Regions from separate parts of the Deinococcus radiotolerans genome, predicted to be linked through region 1. Evidence: riboswitches for the same ligand, from Rfam matches in the RefSeq annotation. Region 1 holds a riboswitch; each other region holds the start of a gene.
The links. A riboswitch is a leader RNA that binds a small molecule or an ion and turns the genes downstream of it on or off. The one in region 1 is predicted to bind cyclic di-GMP.
Positions count from the first base shown of each region.

Region 2: another riboswitch for cyclic di-GMP. It lies ahead of IEY63_RS18435 (Ig-like domain-containing protein); the one in region 1 lies ahead of IEY63_RS15895 (Ig-like domain-containing protein).
Region 3: another riboswitch for cyclic di-GMP. It lies ahead of IEY63_RS02700 (glycosyltransferase family 2 protein); the one in region 1 lies ahead of IEY63_RS15895 (Ig-like domain-containing protein).

Region 1 is NZ_BMPE01000012.1:8,303-11,307, forward strand. It holds gene IEY63_RS15895 (Ig-like domain-containing protein) at 1-1,303, opposite strand, end outside; cyclic di-GMP riboswitch class II at 1,519-1,602, opposite strand; gene IEY63_RS15900 (hypothetical protein) at 2,570-3,005, shown strand, end outside.
Region 2 is NZ_BMPE01000019.1:22,364-25,368, reverse strand. It holds gene IEY63_RS18445 (ABC transporter permease) at 1-335, opposite strand, end outside; gene IEY63_RS18440 (ABC transporter ATP-binding protein) at 332-1,240, opposite strand; gene IEY63_RS18435 (Ig-like domain-containing protein) at 1,363-1,749, opposite strand; cyclic di-GMP riboswitch class II at 1,812-1,896, opposite strand; gene thrC (threonine synthase) at 2,307-3,005, shown strand, end outside.
Region 3 is NZ_BMPE01000001.1:555,817-558,821, reverse strand. It holds gene IEY63_RS02705 (glycoside hydrolase family 26 protein) at 1-872, opposite strand, end outside; cyclic di-GMP riboswitch class II at 1,108-1,195, shown strand; gene IEY63_RS02700 (glycosyltransferase family 2 protein) at 1,203-2,462, shown strand; gene IEY63_RS02695 (hypothetical protein) at 2,462-2,944, shown strand.

The DNA of each region.
Region 1 (3,005 bases):
GCGTGGCGGTGAAGTCACCGGGGCCGCTCAGGACCGACATCCAGACGTGCATGTAGCTGTAGCTGCCGTCCCAGTGCACCTTGAAGGTGTTGACCTGCCCGGCCATAAATGTGACGGCGTTGGTGTTCCAGTCGTAGGCGGGCGTGATGTTGTAGGTCACGCCGGTGGGCGTGGTGGCGGTGATGGTCTGCTCAGCGCGGGTTTCGTTGCCGCTGGTGTCCTCCGCGATCACCACGACGCTGTAGTCCCCGTCCTTGGCGGGCGTCCACGCGGCCGTCCAGTTGCCCTGGCTGTCGCCGGTCAGGGCCGCGACGCCGCCACTCTGCTCGGCGGGGTTGTTGCTGGCCACGAGGTTGCCGTCCACGTACGCACGGACGTTCTGCACGCCCTGGTCGTCCCCGACCGTACCGGTCAGGTTCAGCGCGGCGCCCGTCGAGGCCGAGGCGGTCGCGAAGGTCAGCGTGGGCATGACCGTGTCGGTGGTCAGCCCGTTGGTCTGGATCTGCTTGGCGAAGCTTTCGCTGACCGTCTGGTAGCTGGCGGTGTCCGTGCCGGCGACCTGCACCCACGCCTGGAAGGTGGCGGTGACGTTCAGTTCACTGTCGGTGTCCGTACCGCGCGACGTGACGTTCACGCCGATCTTGCTGCCCGCGCCGTTCAGCACGCCGTCGCTGACGTTACCCAGGGTGTAGGTCACGGGGCCGATGTCGCTGGTGGGGACGGTGGCGGACGCGCCGCTGTTCACGGGTGCGGTTTTCAGGTTGAGGCTGAGGTTGAACGTCGTGTCGGTGTACAGCTCGTTCATGCTCAGGCTGGGTGCCAGGGTGCTGGTGGCCGCGTCGTACACCGCGTGGGATTTGATGCGGATGACGGTGTTGTTCTTGTCGACCGTGCCGGCGTTCTCCGCGGCGGGGCCGTACGCGAGGAGGGTGGCGCTGGTCGCGTCGTCCTTGACCTTGTTTTCGAAGGTGTAGTCCCCTTTGGGGAGGAGCAGGAGGCGGTGGTAGCTGTTGGCGCTGTTCAGGGTCAGGGTGGTGGCGCCGGTGCCGGTGGGGTCGTAGGTGGTGCCGTTGAAGGTGACGGTCTTGCCGGCGCTGTCGCGGACGGTCACGTCGTAGTGGCGGGCGGGGGCGTCGCCGGTGAGGCCCTGTGCGCCGAGGCCCTGCCCTGCGAAGGCGGGCGCGCTGACCTCGACCTTCATGAGGGGTCCTTTGGCGGTGGGGGTGACGGCGCGCTGGCCGCAGGACGCGAGGGCCAGGGTGAGGGTGGTCAGGGCAAGGGTGGTGTTGAGGACTGAACGCATGGGTGCTCCTGTGGCGCCTTCCGGGGAAGGGGCCGTGCGTGAAAGGCGTGGTGTGATGCGCGGTGGGCGCGGTCGAACGCAGGCAACTTAGTGAATGTGTCGTTAGCGCAGCGTTAAGAGCCTCGGCAGGGGCGGCAGGAAGGAACGCGTCAGGACTCCAGGCCGGTGTGCAGGCACGCCAGCGGAAAGAACTCGACCCGGGGGCCGTGGACGGGGAGACGCTGCGGTGGGCGCACCACTGGCTCAGTCGGACCAAGGTGCCCGGGTAAGGGCCCGACATCATCGCCTCGCATCAGGTTGCTGTTTAAAAATTCACCTGTGCCTCATACTCTGCGGCTGGTCATTTCACAGAAACCTTACAACGTGAGATGGTTCCATGAGTCTGCAGTGGGCCCTTCCCTGAGTTGCCCTGCCATCCTGCTGACCACAACGCACGCGTGGAAGCCAGGCGCCGCCTCGATGGTGGGCAACGTTGACCGGACGCCCAGGGCCACGCCAGGACACGCCGTCCGGCAGTCGAATATCCCGACGCTCCTCCTTCTGGCGCCACACGCCGACCACCCGCGTCACCGCCTGCCGCGTGGCCCGGAGCAACAGGCCCAGGCCAGCGGCCCGGAGCCGATATGCCAGGGCTGACCGGGTACCGTTCAACCCCCGCTGCCGCAGCACCTCGCGGCTCACGGGGACCAGCCCGGCCGCTCTCATGCAGGGTCCGCGCATGACACGTGAGGCCTTCTTCCGGCGCGGTCGTCATGAAGCAGGTCACCGTCACGCCCAGGTGCACCGCGAGGTGCTGCAGGGAGACGCAGTTCATCTGGCCGTGCGCTTCAGTGTCTAGGTTCAGCGCCAAGGTGTCCATTTCGATCCTGGGCACGGCCAGGCGGGCTGCTGTAGTAATGCAGTCGTCATCATATCGGGCCTGACAACTGACTCGGTGTACACGCCAGTAGCCCCCTTCCTCGAGCACCGCCCGGGATGAACAGTGAGAAGCCCACACAAGGTCGCCGTTTCCCCGCTTTCAGCGTTTGGTGACGTGAGGGGCGAGGCCACCGCTGCCGATAGGCGCTTTCCTGCCGCGCTCATCTGGTCGGGTGCGCCGCGTGTAAGGACGCTGTGACCCGCCAGCCAGCAGAGTATGAGGCAAGAATGAAGTTCTTCACCATTCCTCCCGGTGCGCTCGCCCAGGCCTTCCCGACCCGGGCCAGGGAGGCTCAGCCGTCCACCCGTATTCACCAGGCGCCCCGACGCTCCTGGACAGGAGTCTCCATGCGCCGCACCGTCTCTGCTCTCGCGTGTCCATCCCTCGCCCTACTCCTTGCGTCCTGCGGGCACAGCACCGCCACACCCACCGCCAGTCCGCTTACCGAACTGCGCCTGAGCGCCACTGGATTCATGGTGGGCGCCGCCCCCCAGGACCTCGGTGGCCTCGGCCTCACCAGTGACGCTCCGGCTCGCCACGTCGTCGTCACCGTACGTGACGACTCCGGCCAGGTCGTCACGTTCAACGGCACCACCTACGACCCCACCGGCACCGGCGCAGCCACGGTCGAACTCAACAGCGGCAACCTGTTCCGCCGCACGCTGCTGCTCCCCTCCGGCACCTACACCTTCGAGAACGCCGTCAAGGACGACGCCACCAACGCCACCCTCCTCGCATATGGCCCCGCTGCCGAGAACGCCGGTACCCTCACCACCACCGGGG
Region 2 (3,005 bases), on a different contig from region 1:
AGCAGCCGCAGCCACCCGCCGGTGCGTTCCAGCGCCACCGCCGACCCGAACGAGAACATGGCCAGGGACAGCAGCGAGTACGCCCCGAAATTCACCAGGATCAGCGGCCCCACCTTCAGGCCCTCCGCCGTGGTCTCGTTCACGGCGCTCAGGCCGAACAGCGCGAAGAACATCACCGGGAAGCCGATGGTGCCCACCGCGAACATCGGGTTGCGCAGCATGCGGCGCAGCTCGGCCAGCACCAGCCCCCCCAGCGCGCGCAGGCGCGGTGCGCGGCGCGCGCCCGTTACCGGGGCGGGCAGGTCGGTGGGCCGGGCAGAGGTCAGGTGGGTCATGCGGTCACGTCCTTCCCGGCGGGTCCGGCCGGGGCGGTCAGCGAGAGGAAGGCGTCTTCGAGGCTGGCGCGCGTGACCTCCAGGTTCGAGAAGGGCACGTCCCGCGCGATCAGAGCGCGCAGCAGCGCCTCGGGGGCGCCCGTGCGCAGCTGCGCGTGCCCCTGGGCGTCCACGCGGACGTCCTCGGCGCCCGGCAGGTGCCGCAGCTCGGCCAGTACCAGATCGGACGTGAAGCTCACGCGCGCCCCGCCCGCCTGCGAGCGCAGCGCCTCTGGGCTACCGTCCGCCAGCACCGCCCCGGCGTTCATGACGACCACCCGGTCCGCGGCGCGTTCGGCCTCCTCCAGGTAGTGCGTGGTGAGCAGGATCGTGCGCCCCGCCGCCTTCAGGGCAGTCACAGCCTCCCAGAACGCCAGTCGGCTCTGGGCGTCCATGCCGGTGGTGGGCTCGTCGATCAGCAGCACCTCGGGATTCCCGACCGCCGCCAGCGCGAACGCCAGGCGCCGCTTCTGCCCACCGGACAGCGCGCCCGAACGGCGGTGCGCCACGCCCTCTAGGTCAGCCAGGGCTAGTGCCTGCGCCACCGGCAGCGGCGCCGGGTAGAACGACGCCAGCAGCGTGACCGCCTCGCGCACGGTCAGCGCGGGTGGCAGCGCGCTCTCCTGCGGCATCGACCCGATCCGGGCGCGTACCACGTCATCGCGGGGGTTGCCGCCCAGCACGCGCACCTGACCCGCGCTGGGCGCCGCCAGCCCCAGCATCAGGTTGATGGCGGTGGTCTTGCCCGCCCCGTTCGGCCCCAGCAGCGCCGTGAGTTCCCCGGCGCGCACACTCAGGTTCAGGTCGCGCAGCGCCGTCACCCGCCCGAAGGTCTTGTTCACACCGCTCAGTTCGATCGCGTTCATGCCCCCAGCGTGCCAGGGCCGCGCGGCGCGCCCCAGTGCCGCCTGTCAGGCGCGCCGGGTGACAGGTGTCATACCGGACGGCGTGGCCAGGGCCGAATCAGGACCAGCGGGTCCGGGCCGCCTTACTGCCCGATGCGGACGTTGAAGTTCTGGGTCTGCTCGGTGACGTTCTGCGCGAGGTCGTACACGCGGACGGTCACGGTGTGCTCGCCGTTGCTGCCCGCCTCGAAGTACTTCGCGTAGGAGTTGTACGCGGTCGGGTCGTCCACGAAAGTCTGCCCGTCGATGATCAGCACCACGCGGGACACGGCGACGTTGTCCTGGGTGGACAGGCGGAAGAACACGTTGCCCTTTTCCCGCAGCGTCTGGGGGTTCATCACCATGGTGACCTTGGGGGCCGTCACGTCGATGTGGCTGTCGGTGGACTGGGAGGTGGTGCTGGGCGTGGCGGGGCCACCGCAGCTGGTGGCCAGCACCGCGATCAGTGCAGACAGAAGAAATGCGCGCATGGGGTACTCCTCCTGCGAGGGGTCGCAGTTGGTGGGTCCAGCGTCCAGCCGGGCTGGAACACTGGTCGAAAAGCCGGTCGCACCACTGGCTCCACGTGTCCCAGGTGCCCGCATACAGGACCACGCTTCGTCGCCTCTTCTCGCCCGTTGTCTCCGTAGCGAGTGAGGTCATGATGGCGGCCGCTGCCCTTCGCACCTGTCACACGTCCCCGCATGAACCGTTCCTGAGTGACCCACACGCACAGCCCCGCGCGGACCTCCACCGTCTGGCCCGGGGGCCTGCGGGGATGGACCGGCGTGCCCTGCGTCTGGGACGGCTTCCGCCTGGGCTGGCCAGGCCGCCAGCGCCGGCCGGACAGGGCCCCGACCCGCCGGACGTGGGCGCCCGGTCAGGACGGAGGCGCCCAGTAACAGTTCTGTCAGAATCCGCCGCCCCGCCAGATGAAGACCGCGTGGACGGGGTGGTCAGTGCCCTAGTGCGCGCGCGGCGGTGCAGCGGGCGCCGCCGCTAGAGTGACGGCACGCAAGTCGCCCACCGCGTGGGCGCGGGAGGATGCATGAAGTACGTTTCCACGCGCGGCGCGCGCGACCTCGGGTCCTTCTCGGACGTGCTGCTCTCGGGCCTCGCCCCGGACGGCGGGCTGGCGATGCCCGAGTCGATTCCCACAGTCACGCCTGAGCAGCTGGCCGCGTGGCGGGACCTCAGCTACGCGGACCTCGCCTACGAGGTGATGCGCCCCTTCATCACGGACATCCCCGAAGCGGACCTGCGCGCCCTGCTGCGGAGCACGTACACGCAAGAGGTCTTCCACAGCCCCGAGATCACGCCCCTGACCCCGCTGGGCGAGACGGGTCCGGACGGGGGCGGCCTGTACCTGCTGGAACTGTCAAACGGGCCGTCCCTGGCGTTCAAGGACATGGCCATGCAGTTCCTGGGGCAGGTGTTCGAGTACGTTCTGGAACGCCGCGACGAGCGGCTGAACATCCTGGGCGCCACCAGCGGCGACACCGGCTCGGCGGCCGAGTACGCCATGCTCGGCAAGGCGCGCGTGAACGTCGTGATGCTCTCCCCGCACGGCCGCATGAGTGCCTTTCAGCAGGCGCAGATGTTCAGCCTCCAGGAGCCGAACATCTTCAACCTGGCCGTGGAGGGCGTCTTCGACGACTGTCAGGACCTCGTGAAGGCCGTGAACGCCGACGCGGACTTCAAGGCCCGCTACGACATCGGCGCGGTGAACAGCATCAACTGGGCGCGG
Region 3 (3,005 bases), on a different contig from region 1:
GTCGTCAATCGCCAGTCCACCCGACCGTCTTTCAGGTGAAACCAGAACGCCCGGCGGATCTTGCCGAAGCCCGGCAGGTCCGCGCACATGTACCGGATCCACGCGGCCTTGCTGCCCCCCTGCTCCACGCTGGACAGTTCGCCCAGCTGCACGGGTTTGCCCACCGCCACGCGCTTGAGCTCCGCGTAGGACGGCCCGAAGGTGTCCCGGAAACTCAGCCAGCGGTTCCAGGGGTTCGTGGTGCCCCAGTTGTAGCCGTCCAGGCCCACTTCATTCACCCACGCTCCGCCGGGGTACAGCGCCTTGTAGGAACTCAGGGCGCCGGGGAAGAGGATATTCGGTGTCCACACCCAGCGGACCGGGGCTTTCTCCGCGCGGAAGACGTTGACCATGTGCCGCCACGCGCGGATGAAGTCGGCGGGCGTGTTGGTGCGGGTCAGCTGGTACGTGCCCCAGTTGCCGTTCATCTCCGGGGCGAACGTGATCTTGACCGTGGCGCCGCCACTGCGGATGTCCCGCGCGAACTTCTTCAGGTAGGCGTCGTGGCGGCCAGAGGCGATGTCACGGTAGGGCACGCCCACGGCAGTCCCATCCGGTTTGCGGATGCGGGGCTGCCAGGAGAGTTCCAGTTCACGCTTCTGTCCCGTGAGTGCCCTGGCGTACTCCCGCTGGAAGGGCACGTTCCAGTCCTGGAACCAGCGGACGGACGTGAAGGTGCAGTTCACCTTGCGTTCCACCGCAGTCAGGACCTCAAGGCTGTTGACCGTCAGGCCGAAAATGCCGCAGCTGGGCAGGCGGGAGCTGGGTGCAGCCTGACTGCTCAGGAGGATCAGCGGTGTCAGGGGCAGCAGGATGGACAGGTAGCGTCTCACGTGTGCCTCATTCTGGCGGCGTGCCCAGTTCCGGCGGGATTCATCCGGATGAACGCACAGTGGCCCCGTATTAATGAAAAGGCCGTACTGGTCGGGCTGAATTGCAATTTCGGCACACCCCCAACGCCCCCCATTGACCGAAATTTTCAGAGGCTTCCCGTTCATCGACGCGCAATCACATCGGCCTACCTTGAATCGCAGAGGGACAGCCGAGCCGCGTGCCGGACTGTCCCCGCAACTGCCGGGAGGCGTCGATCCTCGTCTTTGAATCGGTCACCTGTACGAGACGAGAGGAGCCAGTGGTGAGACCGCCCCGAGGGAGGACTCACCATGACTGTTATTCCAGCGCTGCCATCTACCCTGCTCGGTCAGGTCATGCTGATCATCGGCAGCCTGCTGCTGCTCAAAGCCGTCCTGACGATCACCCTGTCCCTGGTTCACCGTGCCCGTCAACGTCAGCGGCTGCTCAGCGTGGCCGGCCAGCGCCTGCCCGGTGTGAGCGCCATGATCGCCGCGTACAACGAGGAAGTCGGCATTGCCGACACCATCCGTTCTGTCCTTGCGCAGGACATCCCCGAGTTGCAGGTCATCGTGGTGGATGACGGCTCCACGGACGACACCGCCCGCATCGCCGAGGAGTTCGCCCAGGCCGACCCGCGCGTGCTGGTCCTGCGCAAACCCAACGGTGGCAAGGCCAGCGCCCTGAACCTCGCCTCCCAGCACCTGCGCTACCCGGTCGCGGTGAGCGTGGACGCCGACTCCGCCCTGGCCCCGGGCACCCTGGCTACCCTGGCCCAGCACTTTAATGATCCCCGGGTGGGCGCCGTGGCCGGCGACGTGCGCGTCGCTGGGCCCGTCACGTCACTCACGCAGATGCAGAGCCTCGAGTACACCATCGGTCAGCACATGGAGCGGCGCTCCCAGGACATGCTGGGTGCCCTGAGCGTCGTGCCGGGCGCTGCCGGCGCGTTCCGCAGCGACCTTCTGCGCCGCCTGCAGTACAGCAGCGACACCCTCACCGAGGATATGGACCTCACCATTGCCATTGCCCAGGCCGGCTACCAAGTGCGGTTCGAACCCAATGCCGTGAGCTACACCGAGCCGCCCATCGCCATGAAGAGCCTGTGGCGTCAGCGGATGCGCTGGATGTACGGCACCTTCCAGGTCATGGCCAAGTACCGCCACCTGATCATGAACGCCCGTGGCGGCCGCCTGGGCTGGCTGACCCTGCCCTACGTGCTCGTGTACGGCCTGGTGCTGGGTGGCGCTGGCCCCGCCTTCGATCTCGCGGCCCTGGCCCTGATCCTCGGGAATTCCAGCAACGTCCTGCTGCCCCTCATCCTGAACGTCTCTGCTGACCTCCTTGTGGCGGGCGTGGCGCTGATCCTGGGCCGTCAGTCCCTGCGGCCCCTGTTGCTCACGCCCACTCAGCGGCTCTTTCAGCGGCCCTTTGCCATGCTGGTGATCGCTATGACCTGCGCCGCGTTTCTCTCGCGCCGCCGCATCCACTGGAACAAGCTGCCCCGCGTGGGCATTCAGATGCCCAACTCTTCGCCCACCCACAGTGTCAGCGTGCAGGCCGGGGACTGATGCCCGCCGTGATCAACGCCGTGCTCGGCACGCTCCTGCTGGGCTCCTTGATGCTCACCGCCCCCGCGCCGGAACCGACCGTCCTGGTCTCGCGCGTTGCCACGCAGGACGCCCAGACGCCCGCCGGGGAGGTCGTGGGCCATTACACGGTGCAGGTGGAACTCATCCGGACTGGCAGCAGCGTGCAGGCCCGTTCCAGATTCACCAGCACGCTGAAGGGGCCCGCCGTGGCAAACGGCGTGCTGCTGGTTACCGGGCCGGACCGCAAGGAGCTGGCCCGCAGCAACCCCCGTCAGCTCGCGACCCTGACCCCTGGCGGCCAGGCCACCCTCGTGTCGCCCCTCACCCAGGCAGAGGCCACCTGCGCCGAGGCGCTCGTCAACGTCTGGAGCGGTCCCCAGGCTCCAGGCCAGGACCCCGCAGGGCGGCGTGGACCTGACCTGCAACCTGCCGCGTTCAATGTGAAAGTCTGCCGCGCCTGAAGAAACCGGGCGGACTCGTGGCAAGAAAGCGACACCCCCCGCGGCGCACACGGACGTGCAC